Glaciimonas sp. PCH181: one gene and its partner. The protein of the gene in region 1 interacts with the protein of each later gene in a pairwise test. Links are inferred from orthologs where the notes say so. Each region holds a gene or a part of one and is shown in the gene's direction. Other genes may lie near its edges.

Region 1 (5,882 bases):
CCAGTAGTTCTTGGCGACCCTCGGCAACCATCCCCTGCCAAGCCAGTCTTCACCACGGCCGTTACACCGACCGGCGTGATGGTCCTGGAAATAGGTAAGGCGCGACTTCGAGTCGAGGGCGTGGTGGATCCGTCTATGCTTTCCATGGTGCTGGCCCGGTTGCTGGCATGATCGGTTTGCCAGCAGGAACGCGGATCTGGATCGCAGCAGGCGTGACCGATATGCGTTGCGGTTTTAATGGGTTGGCAGCCAAGGTGCAAACGGCATTGGCCGATGACCCGTTTAGCGGTCACGTCTTCGTGTTTCGTGGCCGACGTGGCGATATTTTGAAGATCTTGTGGTGGACCGGCGACGGGCTGTGTCTGCTGGCCAAACGGCTGGAACGCGGCCGCTTCATCTGGCCGCAGGCAAGCGAAGGCGCGGTTTGTCTGTCGCAAGCGCAACTGTCAATGTTGCTGGAAGGGATCGATTGGCGACGTCCCGAGCGCACGCAACGGCCCCTGTCAGGCTTGTAAACATCGACGTCATTCGGTAAACTACGGGCATGTCAACGCCGCCCCACCTTCCCGACGATATCAGCGCTTTAAAAGCGATGATTACCGATCGTGATGCGGTCATTGCGTTGCACGGGGAAACGGTGGCGCAGCTACAGGACGCACTGTCCTCACATCGCATCGAAATCGAACACCTCAAGCTCTTCATCGCCAAACTCAAACGGCTGCAGTTCGGCCGCAAATCCGAGAAGCTGGACCGGCAAATTGAACAACTCGAATTACGGTTAGAAGATTTGCAGACAGAAGAAAGTGACGTTGCCAGCGCTGCCCCGGCAACGAAGCCAGTGCGTCCGAAGATACCACGCAAACCGCTACCGCCCCATTTGCCCCGGGACGAGAAGATCTATACGCCAGAGCATGCCGCCTGCCCCGATTGCGGTGGCGATTTGCGTCATCTCGGCAGTGACGTTGCCGAGCAACTTGAATTCGTCCCGGCCAGCTTTCGGGTCATCCGGCATGTGCGTCCCAAACTCGCTTGCACCTGCTGCGACTGCATCGTCCAGGCGCCGGCACCCAGCCGTCCGATTGCACGCGGTCTGGCGGGGCCCGGATTACTCGCCCATATTCTGGTGAGCAAGTTCGCTGATCATCTTCCGCTCTACCGGCAATCGGTCATCTATGCCCGGGAAGGTGTGGAACTGGATCGGGGATTATTGGCAGACTGGGTCGGTGCTGCCAGCAGCCTGCTGCGACCGCTGGTCGATGCGGTACGCCGTCATGTGATGGCAACGACCAAATTACATGCCGACGACACCCCGATCCCGGTACTGGCACCCGGCAATGGCAAGACCAAAACAGCCAGACTGTGGACGTATGTCCGCGACGACCGGCCATCGGGATCAACCGATGCCCCGGCAGTCTGGTTCGCTTACACGCCGGACCGCAAAGGTATCCATCCTCAGACCCATCTGGCGAAATTCGCCGGCGTTCTGCAGGCCGATGCGTATGCCGGATTCAACGCGATTTATGCAACCGGTCGTGTACAGGAGGCTGCGTGCTGGGCGCACGCGCGACGCAAATTCTTCGACTTGCATGCAGCACGGGCCTCGCCAATCACCACTGAAGCCTTGCGCCGCATCGGCGCATTGTATGAGATCGAAGCAAGCATACGTGGCAAACCGCCACAGGTAAGACAGGCAGTGCGCCAGGCGCAGTCGCGCCCGCTCATTGATGCGTTGGAAAGCTGGCTGCGGGCAAGTTTGTTGACGCTGTCGCGCAAATCCGATACTACTGCGGCGATCCTGTACGCCCTCAATTTATGGCCAGCATTAACCCGCTATTGCGACGATGGCAGCATCGAGATCGATAATTCGGCCGCCGAACGCGCATTGCGCGGTATCGCCATTGGACGACGTAATTATCTGTTTGCAGGCTCCGACAATGGCGGCGAACGTGCCGCCGCTATCTACTCGCTCATTGGGACGGCTAAACTCAATGGCGTCGATCCGGCAGCATGGTTGCGCTACGTCCTGACGCATATTGCCGATCATCCCGTCAATCAAATTGATGACTTCCTGCCTTGGAATCTGGCATCTAGGCTGGCGATCATATCTGCGCCAAAGCAATAGCCGCTGAAATGCGGGGCTGTCAATACGGCCTTTGAACGACGCTTACATCCCAAACGTCAAATTGCCCACATCTGTAATCTCGTAACGACAACTACTGGGTTTTTAATCAGTTGTCCTGTATGATTTAGCTTACTTTTTACTATGGTCATACAAGATGATAGGTCGTCTCGCTGGAACGTTGCTCGAAAAAAATCCGCCACAACTGTTGGTTGATTGCAACGGAGTCGGCTACGAAGTCGGCGTCCCTATGAGTACTTTTTACAATCTCCCTGGAATTGGTGAGAAGGTAGTCTTGCTAACTCATCTTGCCATACGAGAAGATGCGCACGTTCTATTTGGATTTGGTACTGCCGAAGAGCGTAACGTTTTCAAGCAGTTAATTAAGATTAGCGGTGTTGGTGCGCGGACGGCGCTGTCGATTCTATCTGGTATGTCTGTTTCTGATTTGGCACAGGCGATCACCTTGCAAGAGGCTGGGCGTTTGACTAAAGTCCCAGGTATCGGAAAAAAAACTGCCGAGCGATTGTTGCTTGAATTAAAAGGTAAACTTGGCGCGGATCTTGGTGCCGTAGGCGGCCATTTAATCAGCGATGTAACTGGCGATATTTTGAATGCCTTAGTTGCTTTGGGTTACTCCGACAAAGAGGCACTTTTAGCCATGAAACAAATACCAACCGACGTAACCGTATCCGATGGTATCAAGTTGGCTTTGAAGGCATTGTCCAAGCTATAGATTAAAACGCATAAGTATTAGATTTGCGTTCTAATATGCGTTCTCAACGACATATAACTTACCTAGCCAAGCTAACATCTCATCATGAGCATTCAAACGGACGACTTTACGGCGCAGCGGATTATCGCAGCGACACCAGCTTCGCCGAATGAGGAGGCAATTGAACGTGCGTTGCGACCCAAGCATCTGGATGAGTATGTCGGACAGCAAAAAATTCGCGAACAGTTGGAGATCTTCATTACCGCAGCGCGTCAGCGGAAAGAAGCGTTAGACCATACATTGCTATTTGGCCCTCCTGGCCTTGGAAAAACAACACTCGCGCATATTATTGCGCGTGAAATGGGCGTTAATTTACGTCAAACCTCCGGACCTGTATTAGAACGTGCCGGGGATTTGGCAGCATTATTGACAAATTTAGAGGCCAATGATGTCCTCTTTATCGACGAAATTCACCGTCTTTCTCCCGTAGTAGAAGAAATTCTTTACCCTGCTCTTGAAGATTATCAAATTGACATTATGATCGGCGAGGGTCCGGCCGCACGTTCTGTGCGCCTCGATTTGCAGCCATTTACCTTAGTTGGCGCGACGACTCGCGCAGGAATGTTGACGAATCCGCTGCGAGACCGTTTTGGTATCGTCGCAAGATTGGAATTTTATACGCCAGAAGAATTGACCAAGATCGTTACACGTAGCTCTGCTTTACTTAATGCCCCTATATTCGGTGATGGCGCGTTTGAAATTGCGAAGCGCAGTCGCGGTACGCCACGTATCGCTAACCGACTTTTACGCCGTGTGCGAGATTATGCTGAGGTTAAAGGGAACGGTGAAATTACAAAGTCGATTGCCGATGCTGCATTAGTGATGTTGGACGTCGATCCAGTCGGTTTCGATGTAATGGACCGTAAGTTGCTGGAAGCCGTGTTGTTTAAATTTGGTGGCGGTCCAGTCGGGCTTGATAATCTGGCGGCAGCGATCGGTGAAGAACGGGATACCATCGAAGACGTGCTGGAGCCTTATCTAATCCAACAGGGATTTCTTCAGCGTACACCGCGCGGTCGAATCGCTACTCCGGCGGCTTATGCCCACTTTGGCGTGAGCGTACCGCAGACCGGTCCAAATGGTGAGTTGTGGGGGCAAAATTAGCACTCATATTAATACCGGCGATGCACCGCAGCGACAACAAGCTGGCCTACAAATATGGATCGATGCCGATGCTTGCCCAAACGTTATTAAAGAAATCTTATTTCGTGTAGCTGAGCGGCGCCAAATCATCACTACGCTGGTAGCAAATAAATTACTACGAACACCACCGTCACGTTTTATAAAAGCTATTCAGGTGCCATCAGGATTTGATGTTGCCGATCAGGAAATTGTTCGCTTGTTACGTTCGGGGGATTTGGTCATAACGGCAGATATTCCGCTGGCGGCAGAAGTTCTGGAGCGGGGTGGCGATGCGCTTAATCCACGCGGCGAATTTTATACGAATGATAATATTCAGCAGCACTTAACGATGCGCAAGTTTTTGGAGGAGTTACGTGACTCAGGCGTAGAAACTGGCGGTCCTGCAACATTTAGTCAGAACGACAGGCATACATTTGCAGCGCAATTGGATCGGTATTTACAGAAATGTTGTATTCCCTAATCTGCTGCTTGTATAAAAATTAAACGTCACAGACAATGCGATAGTCTTCACTAATTTGTGTAAGCGAACCATGCTCATGTCCACTAAAGCCAATCGGTATGCGCATCAACTTATTGATGCGAGAGCGCACGCTCAACTGTTACCACCACTGTCAAATGGCGAGGTATTGTCACTTGCCGACGGATATGACATTGCAAAGAGGGTGCTGGATGCCAGCATCAGTCAAGGTGAGGTTCCGATAGGGCGCAAACTTGGTTTTACCAATCGTACCCTATGGCCAAAATATGGTGTCAAGGAGCCTATCCACGCGCTTATTTGGTCGCATATCTTTGATAGTACCGTGCGTTTTGCCGATGATAATCGCGGCATTCAGAGTCTCGAAGGCGCAGTGCAACCGCGCATCGAGCCGGAAATCGTGTTCAAGTTGGCGACGACGCCGGCGCCCGACGCTACCATTAATGATTTGGCGGATTGCATCGAATGGATGGCGCACGCTTTTGAAATAGTGGTGTGTCCATTTCCCGACTGGAAGTTTGAAGCCGCTGATGCTGTTGCGGCATTCGGTTTGCACGGGACGCTCATTATCGGCGATCCGCATGTTTTATCAACAGCTACGCGGCGAAATTTAGGTGACATTCTGGCCAATGCAAGTGTGTCGTTATCCTGCTGCACAGAGGACTCGGTAATGTTGTGTGGCGCTGGTTTTGGCAGCGACGTACTGGATAGTCCCTTGCACGCGGTTTGGCATTTACATCAGTTGCTTAAAACACAGCCTCAGTTCGCACCATTGACTGCGGGAGAAATTATTACTACAGGTACGTGGACAGATGCTTATCCGGTGCAGCGTGGCCAAACTTGGGTGACTGCATTTTCTGGCGTAGCGCTACCGGGACTGACACTATCTTTCGTATAGATACACAGAGCCTCCGTTTTTCTATAGTGATAGATATAAAAAAGCCACGCGGTTTATAACTAGCGTGGCTTTTTTACAGATCGGGATTGTTATTCTTCACGCACCCAAGTTTGCGAGCGCCCCAGCATCGGAACGCCAATATACCCGCGGACATTTAATTTCTTGCCGTCTTCCTCTAACGACATTTTACTTTTGTAGACCTTACCGTTCGCTGGATCCAGAATAGTACCGCCGCTAAAATCGGTCCCATCTTTCTTCATCCCTTGCAGCATCGTCAGACCAACAATAGGTTTGTCTTTGTTGTCGCCTTCGCATTTGACGCACTTCGGATTTTGCTCTTCACTTGGTTCACGAAATAGCTTTTCGATCTTTCCAGACAGCTCACCATTGGATTCGGTGATGCGAATCAAGGCTTTCGGTTTGCCAGTAGCATCGTCGATATTTTTCCAAAGACCGACTGGCGATGATGTTT
Region 2 (3,801 bases), on another replicon or contig:
CATTGCGCGTGCCGAAGGCAATCAGTCACATGCAGCTGAGATGCTGGGAATTAATCGCAACACATTACGCAAGAAATTGCAGCAACACGGTTTATTGTAATTTAACCTCGAACGAACAATACAAAAGGTGTGTCGGGCCGATCGCTTAGTGGGTTTTAATTACATCCGTATCTGCCCCTTTAACTGCCCCTTAATTGTCTGACAGCGCGCTATTGATGACGCAGCAACGCGTTCCACACGTCTGTTAGCTATCACGCCAGTTGATTGTTCATTGTCATTAGTAATGCATCTTTTCCGAGTTTCCCACCATGATTAAACAAGCCCTCATTTCCGTCTCCGATAAGACCGGTATTCTCGAATTTTCCCGCGAGCTGGTCGCGCTGGGTGTGAATATTTTGTCGACCGGCGGCACCGCCAAACTTCTCGCCGACAACGGTATTCATGTGACCGAAGTCGCTGACTACACTGGTTTTCCGGAAATGTTGGATGGGCGTGTCAAGACATTGCACCCGAAAGTGCATGGCGGAATTCTGGCGCGTCGGGATTTTCCTGAACACATGAGCGCATTGGCGCAGCATCAGATTCCCCTGATCGACATGGTCGTAGTCAATCTGTATCCCTTCCAGGAAACGATCGCCAAGCAGCAATGCTCGTTGGAAGATGCGATTGAGAACATCGATATTGGCGGCCCTGCGATGCTGCGCTCGTCGGCTAAAAATCATAAAGATGTGATCGTACTGTGCGATCCGTCCGACTACGCCAAAGTGCTGGCTGAGCTGAAAGCGAATCAGGGCGAAGCGGCTTACGAAACTAAATTTGCTTTAGCGAAGAAAGTTTTTGCGCATACCGCGCAATACGATGGCGCGATCACTAATTATTTCACTTCGCTGGGCGAAGATAAGCAACACGTAACCCGTAGCGCTTATCCGACTACGCTGAATCTGCATTTCGAAAAAGTACAAGAAATGCGTTACGGTGAAAACCCGCATCAATCGGCCGCTTTTTATCGCGACCTGAATACGATAGACGGCGCACTGGCGAATTATCGCCAATTGCAAGGTAAAGAACTGTCCTACAACAACATTGCCGATGCAGATGCTGCTTGGGAATGCGTAAAAACTTTCGACGAGACTGCCTGCGTCATCGTCAAGCATGCGAATCCTTGCGGCGTTGCTGTTGCGCCGACGGTCTTAGAGGCCTATAGCAAAGCGTTCCAAACCGATCCTACGTCGGCTTTCGGCGGCATTATCGCCTTCAATCACGAGATCGACGGCAATGCTGCTGAAGCCATTGCCAAACAATTCGTCGAAGTAGTCATTGCGCCATCGTTCACTGAGCAAGCTAAGCAAATTTTCGCTGGCAAACAAAATGTTCGCTTGTTGGAAATAGCGCTCGGCAATGGCCGCAATGCGCACGACTTCAAACGCGTTGGCGGCGGTTTGCTGGTGCAGGCACCGGATGCTAAAAACGTCTTATTGGCTGAAATCACGGTAGCCAGCAAAAAACAACCTACTCCACAACAACTGCAAGACCTGATGTTCGCCTGGCGCGTCGCTAAGTTCGTCAAGTCAAACGCAATCGTTTTCTGTGGCAATGGCATGACATTAGGCGTTGGTGCCGGTCAAATGAGCCGTGTCGACTCAGCACGTATCGCCTCGATCAAAGCGAAAAATGCTGGCTTATCGCTGGTCGGTTCGGCGGTGGCTTCCGACGCATTCTTCCCGTTCCGCGATGGTCTGGATGTTGTGGTCGATGCTGGCGCATCTTGCGTTATTCAGCCGGGTGGCTCAATGCGCGATCAAGAAGTTATCGATGCAGCTGACGAGCATGGCGTGGTCATGCTGTTGACTGGCGCACGTCATTTCCGTCACTAAGCAAAAAACAACAAATATGCAGCAGACGGCTATCGCTTCTTCTTGTTTACTCAAAAACTTCGATGGTCGTCGCATAGCAGGTGTACGACGGTTTGGGCTGGTTGCGATGGGGCACTTATCCGCCAGCGACCACTACGCCGAGATCATTAATACGCTATGAGAATCCTCGGTATCGATCCCGGTCTGCGCACGACAGGCTTTGGCGTAATTGACAAGCAAGGCCATAAACTGACCTATGTTGCCTCCGGTACAATCAAAACGCCCGACGCCGATTTGCCGCAACGCCTGAAGGTTATTTTGAGCAGCGTTTCGGAAGTGGTGCGGACCTATACGCCGGATTGCTCAGCAATCGAAATTGTTTTCGTCAATGTAAATCCCCAATCCACGCTATTGCTAGGTCAAGCCCGAGGTGCGGCTATTTGCGCGCTGGTCAGTGCCGATTTACCGGTAGCTGAATATACTGCGTTGCAGATCAAGCAAGCAGTAGCAGGGCACGGCAAAGCGCAAAAGCAACAAGTCCAGGATATGGTCCAGCGGTTGTTGTCTTTGCCAGGTTTGCCCGGCACCGATGCCGCTGATGCTCTCGCTGTGGCAATTTGTCATGCGCATAGCGGCGAGGCGTTAGCGGCGCTGGCAGCGTTAGCGCCCGCGCTTGCGAAAAAAGGCTTACGCGTTAAGGGTGGTCGTTTAATTGGCTAAGTTGTAAACCAAGTCCGGCGTTAATATCGCGATAACCGCCATAATCTCCGCCACTCCTCTTAAGCATCCCTCTCTTCTGTTGTTAAATTCGAATTCTCTTCTGGAATAAACCTACTATTTTTCGATGTCTAATCGACATAAAACACATGTGTATAGCTCACATGTCGCTTTTATAGTCTTTGGTAAGTCCTTCATTTATCACAGATTTTGAGATTTGACCAATTCGATACTTAGTTGACAAAAACGCGCTAAGTCATTGACTTTACACAAAAATTTGCAATTCATATGGACGAATGGCTTGACCGCGGATAATGCATCCTCTAAAGTGGGTGTCAGTGTGAAAAAGTGTTTTTTTGTGGGGCATTTTGCCATTATCACAAAAACATTTTTCCTTAACTTTCACATAATTCAATAGGAGTCTGCGGTGTTTCAGGGTGCCTCAGCATTAAATCTCGATGCAAAAGGACGGATGTCTGTGCCATCCAAGCATCGTGACGCGCTGACCATTCAGTGTGAAGGTCGCCTGACCCTCACTAAACATCCGCACGGCTGTCTGCTGTTGTTCCCCCGTCCGACATGGGAAAGCCATCGCGAGCAAATCGCGGCCTGGCCTATGTCCGCGCGCGCGTGGCAGCGTATTTTTCTTGGAAATGCTTCTGATGTTGAACTCGATTCTGCCGGGCGGATTTTGATCGCTCCGGAATTACGCGTGGCCGTTGGCTTATCACGCGAAGTGATGTTGTTGGGAATGGGTAGCCATTTCGAGATTTGGGACGCAGCCAAGTTGGCTGAAAGCGAGTCGCAAGCAGTTGCTGCTGGCATGCCCGATGTATTAAGTAATTTTTCCTTCTGACGGCGCCAAGATGACTGAACAATCGGTGCCCGAATTCCAGCACCGCACGGTGTTGCTGGATGAAGCTGTAGATGCATTGAATATTATCGGCGAGCGTGCAGACGGGATTTATGTCGACGGCACGTTTGGCCGCGGTGGTCATAGCCGAAAAATTTTAGCTAGTCTGGGACCGCGTGGTCGCCTGATTGCATTTGATAAGGATCCGCAAGCGATTGCGACCGCAAATACGATCGTCGATCCGCGTTTTGAAATCGTTCACGATAGTTTTGCGACGATGGCAGAGGCCTTGCGCGAACGCAATATTGCGCAGGTCGACGGCGTGTTGCTGGATTTGGGGATTTCATCGCCGCAAGTCGATGATGCCAGCCGGGGTTT

What was found.
Region 2: the proteins of ruvA (region 1) and ruvC interact in binary tests that used the Escherichia coli proteins (3 or more experiments, as listed by UniProt). The link is inferred for Glaciimonas sp. PCH181 from one-to-one orthologs.

The regions. Positions count from the first base shown.
Region 1 is NZ_PYFP01000001.1:2,838,978-2,844,859, reverse strand. The notes cover bases 1,127-4,065. They hold ruvA (Holliday junction branch migration protein RuvA), read left to right. Parts: upstream 1,127-2,276; coding sequence 2,277-2,855; downstream 2,856-4,065. Other genes in these bases: C7W93_RS12950 (YaiI/YqxD family protein), read left to right, coding at 3,973-4,065; ruvB (Holliday junction branch migration DNA helicase RuvB), read left to right, coding at 2,940-3,998; C7W93_RS12965 (IS66 family transposase), read left to right, coding at 1,127-2,122. Outside these bases: C7W93_RS12975 (transposase), read left to right, coding at 1-171; IS66 family insertion sequence element accessory protein TnpB, read left to right, coding at 168-515; more of C7W93_RS12965, read left to right, coding at 545-1,126; more of C7W93_RS12950, read left to right, coding at 4,066-4,497; C7W93_RS12945 (2-keto-4-pentenoate hydratase), read left to right, coding at 4,568-5,410; C7W93_RS12940 (DUF2147 domain-containing protein), read right to left, coding at 5,500-5,882. UniProt on the Escherichia coli protein: The RuvA-RuvB-RuvC complex processes Holliday junction (HJ) DNA during genetic recombination and DNA repair.
Region 2 is NZ_PYFP01000006.1:221,360-225,160, reverse strand. The notes cover bases 1,046-3,801. They hold ruvC (crossover junction endodeoxyribonuclease RuvC), read left to right. Parts: upstream 1,046-2,030; coding sequence 2,031-2,573; downstream 2,574-3,801. Other genes in these bases: rsmH (16S rRNA (cytosine(1402)-N(4))-methyltransferase RsmH), read left to right, coding at 3,437-3,801; mraZ (division/cell wall cluster transcriptional repressor MraZ), read left to right, coding at 2,998-3,426; purH (bifunctional phosphoribosylaminoimidazolecarboxamide formyltransferase/IMP cyclohydrolase), read left to right, coding at 1,046-1,874. Outside these bases: C7W93_RS24120 (Fis family transcriptional regulator), read left to right, coding at 1-100; more of purH, read left to right, coding at 309-1,045.